Linked DNA regions of Hymenobacter tibetensis. The protein of the gene in region 2 binds, or shares a complex with, the protein of the main gene of each other region. Links are inferred from orthologs where the notes say so. Each region holds a gene or a part of one and is shown on either strand. Other genes may lie near its edges.

Evidence for each region. Proteins that work in one complex are often made in the same cells at the same time.
Region 1: the proteins of dnaG (region 2) and dnaB are in contact, whole or in part, in a crystal structure (PDB 2R6A), measured with the Geobacillus stearothermophilus proteins. The link is inferred for Hymenobacter tibetensis from one-to-one orthologs. Residues at the interface, in WP_049624496.1 of Geobacillus stearothermophilus: Lys456, Leu457, Leu458, Pro459, Ala460, Asn463, Ala464, Leu467, Leu535, Leu536, Ile537, Ala538, Gln544, Glu545, Asp548, Tyr549, His552; in WP_033016901.1 of Geobacillus stearothermophilus: Ser13, Glu15, Ala16, Gln18, Glu91, Leu92, Asp94, Ala95, Val96, Pro97, Thr98, Ala99, Ala100, Asn101, Tyr104, Tyr105, Ile108.

Annotation. Positions count from the first base shown.
Region 1 is NZ_CP094669.1:3,354,829-3,360,981, reverse strand. Bases 629-3,601 are described here. They hold dnaB (replicative DNA helicase), read left to right. Parts: upstream 629-1,291; coding sequence 1,292-2,911; downstream 2,912-3,601. Other genes in these bases: MTX78_RS13480 (arginase family protein), read left to right, coding at 2,938-3,601; MTX78_RS13490 (UDP-N-acetylmuramate--L-alanine ligase), read right to left, coding at 629-1,032. Also shown: more of MTX78_RS13490, read right to left, coding at 1-628; more of MTX78_RS13480, read left to right, coding at 3,602-3,771; MTX78_RS13475 (hypothetical protein), read right to left, coding at 3,984-4,694; MTX78_RS13470 (winged helix-turn-helix domain-containing protein), read left to right, coding at 5,014-5,367; MTX78_RS13465 (TonB-dependent receptor plug domain-containing protein), read left to right, coding at 5,452-6,153. UniProt on the Escherichia coli protein: The main replicative DNA helicase, it participates in initiation and elongation during chromosome replication. Travels ahead of the DNA replisome, separating dsDNA into templates for DNA synthesis.
Region 2 is NZ_CP094669.1:2,574,048-2,581,947, forward strand. What follows is about bases 2,303-5,208. They hold dnaG (DNA primase), read left to right. Parts: upstream 2,303-2,672; coding sequence 2,673-4,745; downstream 4,746-5,208. Other genes in these bases: MTX78_RS10245 (outer membrane beta-barrel protein), read left to right, coding at 2,303-2,550; MTX78_RS10255 (glycosyltransferase family 4 protein), read left to right, coding at 5,128-5,208. Also shown: more of MTX78_RS10245, read left to right, coding at 106-2,302; more of MTX78_RS10255, read left to right, coding at 5,209-6,339; MTX78_RS10260 (glycosyltransferase), read left to right, coding at 6,351-7,523. UniProt on the Escherichia coli protein: RNA polymerase that catalyzes the synthesis of short RNA molecules used as primers for DNA polymerase during DNA replication.

The sequences.
Region 1 (6,153 bases), 780 kb from region 2 along the record:
AGCTGTGGCCTTGAGCTTACTAGGGGCGTGCGCGAAGTCTTTGTACACCACCGAGTCATCTCCCTCGGCCACCAGCTCCAGCCGCCGGGCTGCGCCTTTGAACGTAGCCAGCGCCTCGTAAAACGACTTGCCCTTGATACCTAGCTGCTTGCAGACCTCCTTGGCCGCGGAAATGTTGCGCAGGTTGTGTTCGCCAAACACCTGTACCGGTACTTTTTCGTCTTTCTTGTTGAGCAAAAAGGTTTTACCATCTTTAATCACGTGTTCGTGCGGCCCGTAGCCGATGTAGTGCACATCGGGGTGGCTTGGTACCGTCACGAGCTGTACTTGCTCGTCGTCCTGGTCGTAGATGAGGGTGCCGGCTTTGGGCGTCATCTCGGCAAAAATCTTGAACTGCTCGCGGTAGATTTCCTCGGTCGGAAACACGTTGATATGGTCCCAGCTGATGCCGGAAATGACGCCAATATGGTGCTGGTAGAGGTGAAACTTCGGCCGCCGGTCGATGGGGGAAGACAAATACTCGTCGCCCTCGATGATGATGATGGGAGCATCTTCGGTAAGCTGCACCATCAAGTCAAACCCCTCCAACTGAGCCCCCACGGCGTAGTCGAACTTGCGGCCGTGGTAGCGTAGTACATGCAAAATCAGGGACGTAATGCTGGTTTTGCCATGCGAGCCCCCAATAACAATGCGTTGCTTGTCTTTGGACGCCTCATAAATGAATTCCGGAAACGAATACACCCGCAACCCCAACTCCTGGGCTCGTAATAGCTCCGGATTGTCGGCCCGGGCGTGCATTCCCACGATAACAGCATCCAGGTCGGCAGTGATTTTTTCGGGAAACCAGCCTTCCGCTACCGGTAATAGCCCAGCGGCCTGCAAGCGGCTTTTGGCGGGCTCGAATATCTCGTCGTCGGAGCCCGTAACGTGGGCCCCGCTTTTGTGCAGGGCCAAGGCCAGATTATGCATGATACTGCCCCCAACAGCAGTTAGGTGGAGGCGTTGGAGGGAAGGAGTGGGCGTAGCGGCCATTCGGGAAAGGGGGTAGGCGGGCGGCAAAGGTAAGGAGGCCGGGACAATGTTCATTCCGGCCAGCCGCCCCTTGCCACTCCCTTACTTCCCGAAGAAAAGAAACCTTTTGCCCCCTTCCTTGATTGTAGGGCCCAGCCGTTAGCTTTGTGCCCCTTTGGAAAATATTAGGTGCGGACCGAAAGAAGCGCGCAAACGAATCCTGCCGGCTCCCAACTGAAAACCGCCCGAACCTGCTTACCTTGTAGTACCTACCTAAGTGATGAATGACCGGATGGATGACCGCTTGAAATTATCAGCCTCGCGTGCTAAAGCCGCTTGGAGCAGCCGCCCTGCGGTAGTTCCGGCGGGTGGGCCAGCGGGCAAGCTGCCGCCACAGGCGTTGGAGCTGGAAGCTGCCGTATTGGGCGCCCTCATGCTCGAAAAAGACGCTCTGACCACTGTAATCGACATTCTCAAAGAGCGAAGTTTCTACAAGGACGGGCATCAGCGCATCTTCAAGGCCATCCTCAACCTCTTCGACAAGTCGGAGCCGATTGACATTCTCACTGTCACGCACGAGCTGCGCGAGATGGGCGAGCTGGAAGCAGCCGGGGGCGCGCACTACGTAGCCAACCTCACCTTCAAGGTGAACTCGGCGGCCAACGTGGAATACCACGCCCGCATCATCACCGAAAACGCCATCAAGCGCGAGCTAATCAACATTGCCAGCACCATCCAGCGCGACGCTTTCGAGGATACCACCGACGTATTCAACCTGCTAGATAGCACCGAACAGGCGCTGTTCGAAGTATCGGAATCCAACATTCGCAAGAATTTCGATGACATGCGCAGCCTGATGGGCAAGGCCATCAAAGAGCTGGAAGAAAAGAAAAATCAGAAGGATGGCCTTACCGGCGTACCGTCCGGCTTCTCGGCCCTGGACCGCGTAACCAGCGGCTGGCAACCCTCTGACCTGGTAATTATTGCGGCGCGGCCCGGCATGGGTAAAACCGCTTTCGTGGTGTCGGCGATGCGCAACGCGGCGGTGGAGTTCAAGAAGCCCGTAGCCATCTTCTCGCTGGAAATGTCGTCGTTGCAGCTCGTAAATCGTTTGATATCGGCGGAGGCCGAGCTGGATTCCGAGAAGATCAAGAAGGGCAACCTAGCCGATTACGAGTGGGCGCAGCTGAACCACAAAATTTCGGCATTGTCGTCGGCGCCCATCTACATTGATGATACGCCAGGCCTGAGTATTCGGGAATTGCGCACCAAGTGCCGCCGCCTGAAAGCGCACCACGATATTTCAATGATCATCATCGACTACTTGCAGTTGATGACGGGCAACACCGATGGTAAGGGCAGTGGCAACCGTGAACAGGAAATTGCTAGCATCTCGCGGGCTCTCAAGGGGATTGCCAAAGAACTGAACGTGCCTGTGTTGGCGCTGTCGCAGTTGTCACGTTCTGTGGAAACCCGGGGTGGCGACAAGAAGCCGCAGCTGAGTGACCTGCGGGAATCGGGCTCTATCGAGCAGGACGCCGACATGGTGGTGTTCCTCTACCGGCCGGAGTACTATAAGATCACCGAAGACGAAATGGGCAACCCAACCCAGGGTACCGGCGAGGTTATTATTGCCAAGCACCGGAACGGTTCGTTGGAAACGGTGCAGCTCAAGTTCATCGGCAAGTTCACCAAGTTTGCCGACCTGGATGGCGTGGGCGGCTTCGGCGACGCGGGCAGCTTCAACACCGGAGCCTTTCCCAGCAGCACCTTTGACGAAGACCCCTCGGCTTTCGCCCCCAACACTATCCGGTTGGGCTCCCGCATCAATAACGACGGTCCGCCGCCTGCGCAGCCCTTCCCCCGTAGCAACTTCGACGACGGTCCGCCGCCGTTTTAAGCTGCGCTTCCAAGCACCGCAACCTGATGCTGATTTCCATTATAGCAGTACCCTACGATTCGGCGTGGAAAAACCGGCGCATGGGCGCTGGACCGCAGCACCTGCTGGACCAAGGAATAGAAACCGTGGTTCAGCAGGCAGGTGGGCAGGTGCGAGTGCAGCAGGTGCAAGCAGAAGATGAATTTCAAACTGAAATTCACACTAGCTTCGGGCTATACCAGCAGGTAGCCAGGCAAACAAAAGAGGCGGTAGACGCGCACCAGTTCCCCTTGGTTCTGGCCGGCAACTGCGGGGTGGCTCTCGGGGTTACGGCTGGGTTGTCAGGGCGAGTAGGCGTGCTATGGTTTGATGCCCACGGCGACTTTCATACGCCGGAAACCAGCCAAAGTGGGTTTCTGGATGGCATGGGCTTGGCCACGCTCACGGGACACTGCTGGAGCACGTTGGCCGCTTCCATTCCTGGGTTTCGCCCAGTGCAACCGACCCACGTAGTGCACGTTGGAGGCCGCGCTTTCGAGCCCGCTGAAGAGGCTGCTTTGCATGCGGCGGGTGTATGCCTAGTAACAGCCGACGCGGTGGAAACCGATACTTTCGAGAAGGCTCTAGCTCGTTTGCAAACACAAGTGGACCAGGTGTATGTGCACATTGATTTGGATGTGCTGGACAAGCGCTACGTAGGCAGTGCCAATTCTTACGCCGTAGAAGGTGGCCTGAAAGTAGAAGCATTGGAAGCTGCACTACTCCAAGTAAAGCGTTTGATGCCCATAGGCGCCGTAACGTTTGCTTCCTACGACCCAAGCGCAGACACTACCAACCAAGTGAGCAAGGCGGCCTTAAGACTAGTTAAAAGCCTATTGTAACTTTCGCGGCCTAGTTATTCTGGCAGTAGGCCTTCCGGTGCTTCAACCGAACGAGAGGCATACTGAATAAAAACGCTAACGATACAAGAAAAGGCGGCACCCATATAAAACAAAAAGCAGTGCCCCAAGCCATTCGCCTGGGGCACTGCTTTTTGTTGGGTAAAAGACCGGAATTCGCTCTTGACAGAGCAAGTTGCCAGATTCTGGTTATGCTAGATAGCGCTGTCGTAGTCAGAGTCGGAGGTGCTGGAGGAAGAGCCGGTGCTGCCCTGGGAACCTACGCCCCGGTAAGCCGAAGACGATTGGCTGTCCGAGCCAGAATAGCCGGCAGTGCTACTTGCATCCGAGGAATACGTGCCTCCCGTCCGGGACGCATTTTCGCGGTCGAAGCCGCTGCCGCTGTTCCAGTGTCCGGGGCCCCGGTCCATCCGGCGGCTTTCGTCGGGCCGGGCGCTAGCGGAAGATCCACTACCGGAATAGTTCTGCTCGTGGCGCTGATACGCCGGGGTGGTGCTCGGCGAAGACTTGTAGCGGCTCGCAGACTTGCTGGACGACTTTTTGCCCGAGCGCATAGCCAGGTAGCCGATGCCAACGAGGGCGGCGGCACCCGCTACCTTTTGCGTCGTGCTCATTTTGTTTACTTGTCCGCCTACTTGTCCCCAGGTTTTACCTACCTGGCTCCAAGAGTTGGCAAAGAAATCTTTTACGCCCTGTGGTAGCTGGTCAACTACTTTTTGCAGGTTCTGTGGGTTGGCAAGCTCCTTCCAGTTTTGGCTATCAGCAGACTGCTGGCCTGTGGCGTTGGAGGTGTTGGAGGTAGGAGCACCGCTGGTGGTGCTGTTGGTAGAAGACGGTTGCTGAGCGTTCTGGGGCTGGTCGCCGCCAGCTTCGTTGGTGGGAGTGCCCGACTGATTAGGTTCCATGCAAGTAGTTGATTAAGGGTGCGATATGAATGGCAGTCCATTTGACTGCTAGCTGACTGACTATCCGCAAGAAAGGCTAAGTAGGTTGCAGAGGAGTCCATAGTTTTTTAACATCGGTTACGCAGCCATCCCCACTGCCAGGCAGCTGCAACGGTGGAGCCCATGCCAACATACCATCAGTTGTCACTACGGCTAGCTTGTTGGACCACCTCGAAAGCAAGAAAAACCGTGCGTAGTGTAAGGAACCGACATAAGCGCAAGCGGTGACACAGTTCATTAGATGCCGGCGCGCAACAGCCTTTTTCGTAAGATTACAGCCATGAAAGACCTGCTGCGCGCTGACCTGACTTTTCGCCTCAACGGCCGCCTCTGGATGGAAACCGACGACCGGTTTATGGGTATCGGACGGCTGGAGTTGCTGACGCAGATTCACTCGCTAGGTTCTATTTCGAAAGCGGCCCAAGCTATGGGTATGTCCTATAAGCGGGCTTGGGAACTGGTAAGCTCCATGAACGCTCAGGCCCGAAGCCCGCTGGTACTCACCCAAACTGGTGGCAAGCATGGCGGTGGCACCGAACTAACACCCCAGGGCCAGCAGATGATACAAGAGTTTCAAGCCTTGCAAGAGCGGTTTCAAGCTTTTCTGCGAGCAGAAGAGGCCCGGCTCTTGTAAACCACGCAGCGCCCGATATTTCAAAGTTGCACGCTAACAATCTATCAAGTTCTTCGTTATGTTCACGAAAACATAACGAACTCTATGAGCACAGCTACCCTTCGATGTACTGCTTGGCACGTGTTAGGCTTGCTGTTGCTCCCCGTACTAGCTCATTCTCAGCAAATTGCCCAACCCACGGCTCCGCTTGATACGGCCCGCCACAACGTAGCACTGCAGGAAGTGGTGGTGGCCGCCTCCAAGGTGCAGGAAAGCTTCTTACAGTCGCCGGTGACGGTGGAGAAGCTGAACGCCCGCACCTTACGGCTCACGCCAGCGCCGTCGTTTTTCGATGCCATCGAGCATTTGAAGGGTGTACAAGTCATTACCCCGAGCTTGAGCTTCAAGGTGATAAATGCTCGGGGATTCACCAACACCACCAACGTGCGGTTTGCACAGCTCGTAGACGGCATCGACAACCAGGCACCGCACATCGGCGGGCCCATTGGCAATGTGCTCGGGCCGAGTGATTTGGATATCAGCACCGTGGAGATAGTACCGGGCACAGCGGCGGCTCTTTACGGCCTAAATGCCATCAACGGGCTAGCTAACTTCAGTACCAGAAACCCTTTTCGAAGTGAGGGGTTGAGCGTGCAGCAGAAAACCGGGGTCAACCACCTCAAAGACCCTAACAGCGGCGCATCGCTGTTTTCGGAAACCAGTGTCCGCTATGCCAAGGTGCTGACGCCCAAGCTGGCTTTCAAAGTAAACGGCACTTACCTGCGCGGCTCCGACTGGATAGCCAAC
Region 2 (7,900 bases):
CACTTTGGTGGTGTGGGGTTGTGACTTGGTCGAATAAACTTCCAGCCGGGAAGGCGTTCCGGTTTCTTCGTTCCAGCTTCTTCATCACCCAAAAGAAACCCGAACATGATTCGCCTGCTACCCCAAGCCTGCCCCGCTACCACCAACACTCGCTGCGGCCAGCTACTGCTTACGCTCGTGGCTCTGTTGCTGGCTTGTACTGGGGCCTTCGCCCAAACCACCATGACGGGCCAGGTGCTCGACCAGCAAACGCAGCAGCCGGTGGGCTTCGTGAATGTGGTGCTGAAGGCGGCAGGTACGGAAAGCAAGGTGGTGCAAACGGCGTTGGCCGACGAAGCAGGCCGCTTCACTCTGAAAGCAGTGGGACCGGGCAATTATCAGCTAAACGTCATCATGCTCGGTTTCACTACCCACGTGCAGGCCCTAGAACTAACCGGCGCCGCCAAGCTGGAATTGGGAAGCATTGCTTTGCAGGCGAGCAGCCAAGCCCTCCAGGAAGTAACCGTGACGGGCAAGCGGCAACTCATCGAGCAGAAGCCAGACCGCGTAACTATGAACGTGGAAGGCAGCATTTTGGCCGCCGGCAATGATGCCTATACTATCCTGGCGGCCGCGCCGTCGGTGCAGCTGATTGAGGGGCGCCTCACGTTCCGGGGCAAAGGCAACGTGCTTATCCTGCTCAACGGCAAGCGCCTGCCTGGTGCCAACCTGGAAACCGTGCTGGCTAGCATCCCCGGCGACCAAATCGAGCGGATCGAACTAATCAGCAACCCATCGGCTAAGTATGACGCCGACGCCTCGGGTGGCGTGATTGAGATTTACACCAAGCGCAGCAAGGAGCTTGGCTGGACCGCCACGGTGGGCGGCAACTTCCGCCAGGGCTACCGCACCGGGGGTGGCCTCAACGGCGGCGTGCGGGTAAGCACCCCCAAGCTAGACCTGGCCGCCAGTGGCAGCTTTGTTGGCCGCGGCGGGTTCGAGAAATCTGCCGGCCACCGGACGCTTTTTGAAGGCCAGTCTCCCACGGCCAGCCTGAGCCAGCGCAGCGACCTGAACAAGTCCATCCAAGACGGTAGCTTCAGCGGCAGCCTGAACTATCATGTGAGCCCGAACACCACGGTTGGGGTTGATGTTGACTTGCTGAATTCCAGCCTGGATGCCAAAGGAGTGGCCGAATCTTTCTTGGCTGAGCCCGCCGGCAATACGTTCAGCACCGTGCAGGAAAAGGTGCTGCTCAGCGACGCTTTCCATAACTACACGCTCTTCTACAAGCACAAGCTGGATAGCCTCGGGTCGAATTTGCTGCTCAACAGCAACTACGCTACCTACACCAACGGCCAGCGTCAAACCTTCGACCAGCGCGTGGAAGGCGTGGAAAGCACGGCCACCAGCACCTTCCGCAACAACATTCCGGCCACCTACCACATCTACACCGGAGCCGCCGACTACACGAAAGTCTGGAACCTAAATACCAGGTTGGAAGCTGGCCTGAAGTACACCGACACCCGCAACAAGAGCCGCCAGCAAATCGAAAACCTGACCGATGACCTCTGGGTGCCACAGGCAACGAATCCTTTCTCTGTCCTCGGGTACCAGGAGCAAGTGGCAGCCAGCTACCTCAGTGTCAACCACACGGTGGGCACCGTTACGCTGCAAGGTGGTCTGCGCGCCGAGCGCACCCGCTACCGCGTGGTAACGGGCATTGATTCCACCTACTTCAACCTGTTCCCGAACCTGCGCGCCGACTACAAAGTCAACGGTGACTACACCACTTCGTGGGCCTACGCCAAGAACATCCGGCGGCCCGCTTACGAGAGCCTGATTCCTTTCGAGCGTTTCCAAGATACCTATACCAGCAGCAAAGGCAACGCCACCCTGCGCCCCGAGTACGCCCACACTTTCTCCTGGAACAACCTCTACAAAGGCTACGGCTTGCAACTGGCCTATACCCAAACCACCGGCGCCATTTCCCGCGTCTACCTCTACGACCAAGTGAACCTGCGCTTCGTGAGCACCACGCAAAACTTCCGCCAGCGCCACTTGGCTACTGCCACCTTCACCGCTCCACTTACTGTTGCCAAGTGGTGGACTATGAGCAATAGTGCCAGCATTTTCCACCAGAAAATCAGCTTGCCCAGCCCGCTCGATAACACCACTCTGTACACCAAAAGCAAAACGTACGTCAATGTCAGCTCCGACAACACGTTCACGTTGGGCAACGGCTGGTCGGCGCGGGTGTATGGGCTGTACAACTCGCCTTCTTTCAGTGGGTTGTTTGATTACGCCGAGTATTCCTACGTGTCGGTAGGGGTGAAGAAGCAGCTATGGAACGAGCGGGCCTCGCTGAATCTGTCGGTAACCGACTTGTTCTACCAAACCAATTTCGTGGTGTCGTCCACGGTTGTGCCGGTGGTAAGCACCGAGCGGCTCCGCAACGACACCCGCCAGGTTCGCTTGGCCTTCACCTACAACTTCGGCAAGAAGGATCTGAAGAGCAAGCGAGTGCAAACCAACGGCAACGCCGATGAGAAAGGCCGGCTGGGTATGTAAGAACCCCTGACGGCCTTTTGTACTGGATGTAGCTCCGGCCTGACGCTGCATACTCGCTTCGCTTGCGCACCAAGTCGGAGCTTAGCGTTACAGCTACATTCCTCTCTACCTTTGCGGGTAGTATGGCCCGGATTCCCAAAGAACTAGTTGATCAAATTATTCACCACGCCGACATTGTAGAGGTGGTGGGCGACTTCGTGAGCTTGAAGCGCAAAGGCCAGAATATGTGGGCCTGCTGCCCGTTTCACCACGAAAAGTCGCCGAGCTTCTCGGTGGCGCCGGCCAAGGGGCTGTATAAGTGCTTCGGCTGCGGCAAGGCGGGCGGGGTGGTGCAGTTCATCATGGACATCGAGGGCACCAGCTACGTGGAGGCCCTGAAGTACCTGGCCAAAAAGTACGGCATCGAGGTTCAGGAAGAAGAAAAAACGCCCGAGCAGCAGCTGGCCCAAAACGAAAAGGACTCGCAGTTCATCGTGTCCAACTGGGCCAAGGACCGCTACCACCAGCTGCTGCAAAAGAACGAGGAAGGCCAGAGCATCGGGGGGAGCTACCTGCGCCAGCGCGGCCTCAACCAAACCACCATTGCCACCTTCGAGCTAGGCTACTCCCTGGATCAGTGGGACGACCTGCTGAAAGCAGCCACCGCCGCGGGCTTCGAGCAAAAGTACCTGGAGAAAACCGGCTTGGTGGTGCGCCGCGAAGACGACAACGGCCAGGATACCGGCCGCCGCTACGACCGGTTCCGCGGCCGGGTGATGTTCCCGATTCATAACATTTCGGGCCGCGTGATTGGGTTTGGGGCGCGCACGCTCAAGCCCAATGACAAGACGGCCAAATACCTGAACTCGCCGGAGTCGGAAATCTACCACAAGTCCGATGTGCTGTATGGGCTGTACCACGCCCGGCAGGCCATCCGGACCGAGGAACTGTGCTACTTGGTAGAAGGCTACCTCGACGTGCTGAGCTTGCACCAGGGCGGCATCAAGAACGTGGTAGCCTCGTCGGGTACCTCGCTCACCGATGGCCAAATCCGCCTGATCAAGCGCTATACCGACAACGTAACCGTGCTCTACGACGGCGACGCGGCCGGTATTCGGGCCTCGTTGCGCGGGATTGACATGCTGCTGGAAGGCGGCCTGAACGTGCGCGTGGTGCTGTTCCCCGACGGCGACGACCCCGACAGCTACATCCGCAAAGTCGGCGACCAGAAGTTCAAGGAGCACCTCGAGCAAGCCAGCCACGACTTCATCCAGTTCAAAACCGACTTGGTATCCCGCGAAGCGGCCCAGGACCCGGTGAAGAAGGCCGAAGCCATCCGGGAGGTTCTGCAAAGCATTGCCAAAGTGCCCGACCCCATCAAGCGGCAGGTATTTTTGCAGCAGACTTCGCAAACGTTCGGCATCGACGAGCAGGTGCTCATCACCGAGTACAATAAGATTGCCCGGCAAACCGCCAAGTCGCCGGCCAGCCTGCCCGGCTTGGATGTGCAGAAGCCCCGGTCAGGCAGTGCCCCGGCCACCGGCCAAACGCCGCCCGCCGCCCGCCCGGCTCCGCGGCCCATGAGCCCCGAGGAAGAAGCCGAAGCCCTGATGTACGGCGCCTCCCCCGACGACCTAATGGGCGGCGGTGGCGACCTACAGACTCTCACCCGGGAGGAAATCGAGCCGATACCCAATGTGCAGGAGCAGTGCGAGCGGGAAGTGGTGCGGTTGCTCTTGCTCTACGCCGCGCAGCCGTTGGCCCCGGAAGTGAGTGTAGCCCAGTACCTGTTCGGTCAGATCGACGATACACCGTTCAAAACGGGCATCTATGGCGACTTGCTGCACCTGTGCCGTGAGGAACTGACCCAAGGCCGTTGGCCGGAAATCCGCACCCTCATCCAGCACAGCCGCTCCGACATTCGGGCGTTGATAGCCGAACTGGCCACCGAGCGGTACGAGCTCAGCCCCAACTGGACCACCCACCAGATTCACGTGCCTCGTGAGCTGGATCTGCTGCAAATTGCCTGCGACAACGCCATTCTGCGCCTCAACAAAGTGAACGTGGAAAGCTCTCTGGCAGAGCATATGGAGGCATTGCGGCATCCTATGGACGAGGCCACGCTGGATGAACACCTGCAAACCATTCGGGTGCTTAAGCAAATGGACAATGAGCTAGCCAAACTGCTCGGGACCGTGCTTTCTCGTGGCGGGTAGCCCAGTAACAAGCCTTTTTCAACTGGTAGATGGGGTAGGGGCGCATACTTGCGTTCTGTCGTAGCCACCGTTGGGTAAGCGGTTGTAACACAGAGTCTGAGCTTAGCGTGTCGTTCAACGAGGAGACGCGACACTTCGCGTCTCTACATCGTTCAGCAAGACGCGGCGTATTTGCGCCTGATTGTAACAAGCAGCGGCATCGTAGCCTGTGCTATGTCTGTATGTGTGGCAACCAGTAGGCATAGAAAAGGAAACCGGCGTTGACCCAAGTCCCTGCAACCGGCCGCTAGAGGGCCGGTTGCCTTTGCCGCCCGTCTGTTCTTTGTAGCTTTGCCGCCCCCTACAACCTCCTTCTGTGCATATTCTGCAAGTTTGTCCGCGTGTGCCGTTTCCTCTTACCGACGGAGGATCCATTGCTATGTATGACGTAGCTGCCGGCCTCATTCGGGCCGGGCACCGTGTTACGCTACTGGCCCTGAACACGCCTAAACACTACCAACCCGCCGACGCACTAGCGCACCTTGGCCCCAACCTGCGCCTAGTAAGGGTGGACATAGATACGCGGCTTTCCCCCGTGAAAGCCCTGCGCAACCTGGTCGGCAGCCGTTTGCCTTACAACGTGGAGCGGTTTATAAGTCAGGAGGCAAAAGCCCGGTTAATGGCCTTGCTACAGGAAGAACAGTACGACATCGTGCAGATGGAAGGCACGTTCGTGGCGTGGTACGTAGGCTATTGGATGGAAAGCAATGGCAGGGGGGTGCCGCTGTTGCCCCCCGTAGTGCTGCGTGCCCACAATGTGGAGTATACCATTTGGGAAATGCTGGCTGGAAGAGCCGGCAACCCACTCAAGAAGTGGTACTTAAGTCATTTGGCTAAACGGTTGAAAGACTTCGAACACGAGGCATTGCACCGCTTTGATGCCGTGGCGGCCATCACCGAAGCCGACCAGCAGCGCCTGCGCCAGCTAGGCTGCCCAGAGCCAGTGGTGTTCGTTCCGGCGGGTGTCAACTTAAGCCGGTTTCAGTTGGATGCGTCCATCAAGCCCAAGCCTCGCACCTTATTTCTCATTGGCTCCCTGAACTGGCTGCCTAACCAAGAGGGCCTCGACTGGTTTCTGACCAAAGTGTGGCCGAAGGCGCACGAGCTGTACCCGGAACTAGAGCTGCATCTGGCGGGCAAGGACATGCCGGCCCGCTTTCAGGAACTGCAACTTCCCAACGTAGTTGTGCACGGGTTTGTGGAGTCGGCCGCCACGTTCATGCAGCAGTATGAGGTGATGCTGGTGCCGTTGCTGAGTGGCGGCGGTATGCGCATCAAAATCATTGAAGGCATGGCCCTGGGCAAATGCATTCTAAGCACCACAATAGGGGCAGAAGGCATCCACGTTCGGGACGAGCACGACATTATACTGCGCGATACGCCAGCTGCTTGGGTGGAAGCCATTGGGCGCTATTACCACGGCCAATTGCCCGCCGACCTAATTGGGCAAGAGGCCGCGCGGACCATTGCTACCCTCTACGATAACCGCCGAGTGGTAGAGAGCTTCCTCGATTTATACAGCGTGGTGCAGCAGCGCCGGGTTGAAACGGCGTAAGTTTGCGGGCCATGAAGCTCCTTGTTCTTTTGTCCCGCTTCCCGTATCCCCTTGATAAGGGCGATAAACTGCGGGCCTTCCATCAGCTCCGCTACCTGGCCCGGCACCACGAAATCTGCTTGTTTTGTCTTTCCGACGAGCCAGTAACAGCCGCCAGCTACGAGGCCGTACGGCCGCTCTGTACGGGGGGCATGCACGTGCAGCGCCTGCGGCGGCCCGGTATTGCCGCCAACATGGCATTGGCACTGCTGCAAGGACTGCCCCTGCAAGTCGGCTACTTCTATGATGCGGCGGCCCAGCGGCAACTCGATGCGCTGATCCGGGAGTTTCAGCCCGACCACCTCTATTGCCAGCTAATTCGGATGGCGCAATACGTGCGCAGCTACGCCGGCCGCGTGCCCATGACGCTCGACTACATGGATGTTTTCTCGAAAGGCATGTTGCGCCGGGCCGAGCAATCGTCGTGGGGGGAGCGGATGGTATATGGCCGCGAAGGCCGTAGCCTGCTTGCCTATGAGGCCGCTGCCTTCGACTGGTTTCAGGCGCATACCATTATCTCGGAGCAAGACCAGCAGCTCATCGAACACCCACACCACGAGAAGATCCACGTCGTGCGCAATGGCATCGACACCGAGTTCTTTCAGCCCCGTACCACCGCCAAGACCCATGACATCCTGTTTTGCGGCAACATGAGCTACCATCCCAACGTGGATGCCGTGGAATTTCTGGCGCAGGATATATTGCCTTTGGTGCAGCGGGTGCATCCGGCGGCCCGCCTCCTGATTGCCGGTACCACGCCAGCTCCGCGGGTACTGGCGCTGGCATCAGAGTCGGTTACTATAAGCGGTTGGATTGATGATATTCGGGATGCATATGCTGCGGCCCGGGTGTTTGTGGCTCCCATGCGCGTGGGTACTGGCTTGCAGAACAAGCTGTTGGAAGCCATGGCTATGGAGTTGCCTTGCGTAACCACCCCGCTTGCTAATAATGCCCTGCATGGCCGTCCGGGGCAGGATATTCTGGTAGGAGAAGCCGCCGCCGAATTAGCAGACTGCATCAGTACAGCACTCAGTGACACCACCGCCGCCGCGCAATTGGCTTCCCGAGGGCGACTTTTCGTGCAGCAGCAGTATGATTGGGAAGCTTCCACCAATCAGCTAGAAGTGCTACTGGCGCAGCGCTAATACCTGCCAAGGCTTGCCTTTTAACAGGCTGGTAGCCGCTTCTAGCATCCCACACCGCTCTAGTGCTAGCGCACTGCATACGTTTGCTGTGCGTCCGAGACAGAGCGTATCCTGTTATAAGTATGTTAGGGAGGAGGAGTACAAGATAATAGTGCTATAGTGACAAAACTGGGCAATAGGCACTTATACAAGCACACAACGTGCGGAATATACCCGCAAGTGCAGTGTGCAGGCGGTAACCAGCAAATGACGGAGCGAGCGTAGCCACTTTGCTGGTTACCCACCCGCATGCAGTGTAATATATTGCACTTAAGATAGTTATGCTATAATATTTGCTAGTAAATTAGACGCGTAACAAATATATAACCTAACACGTG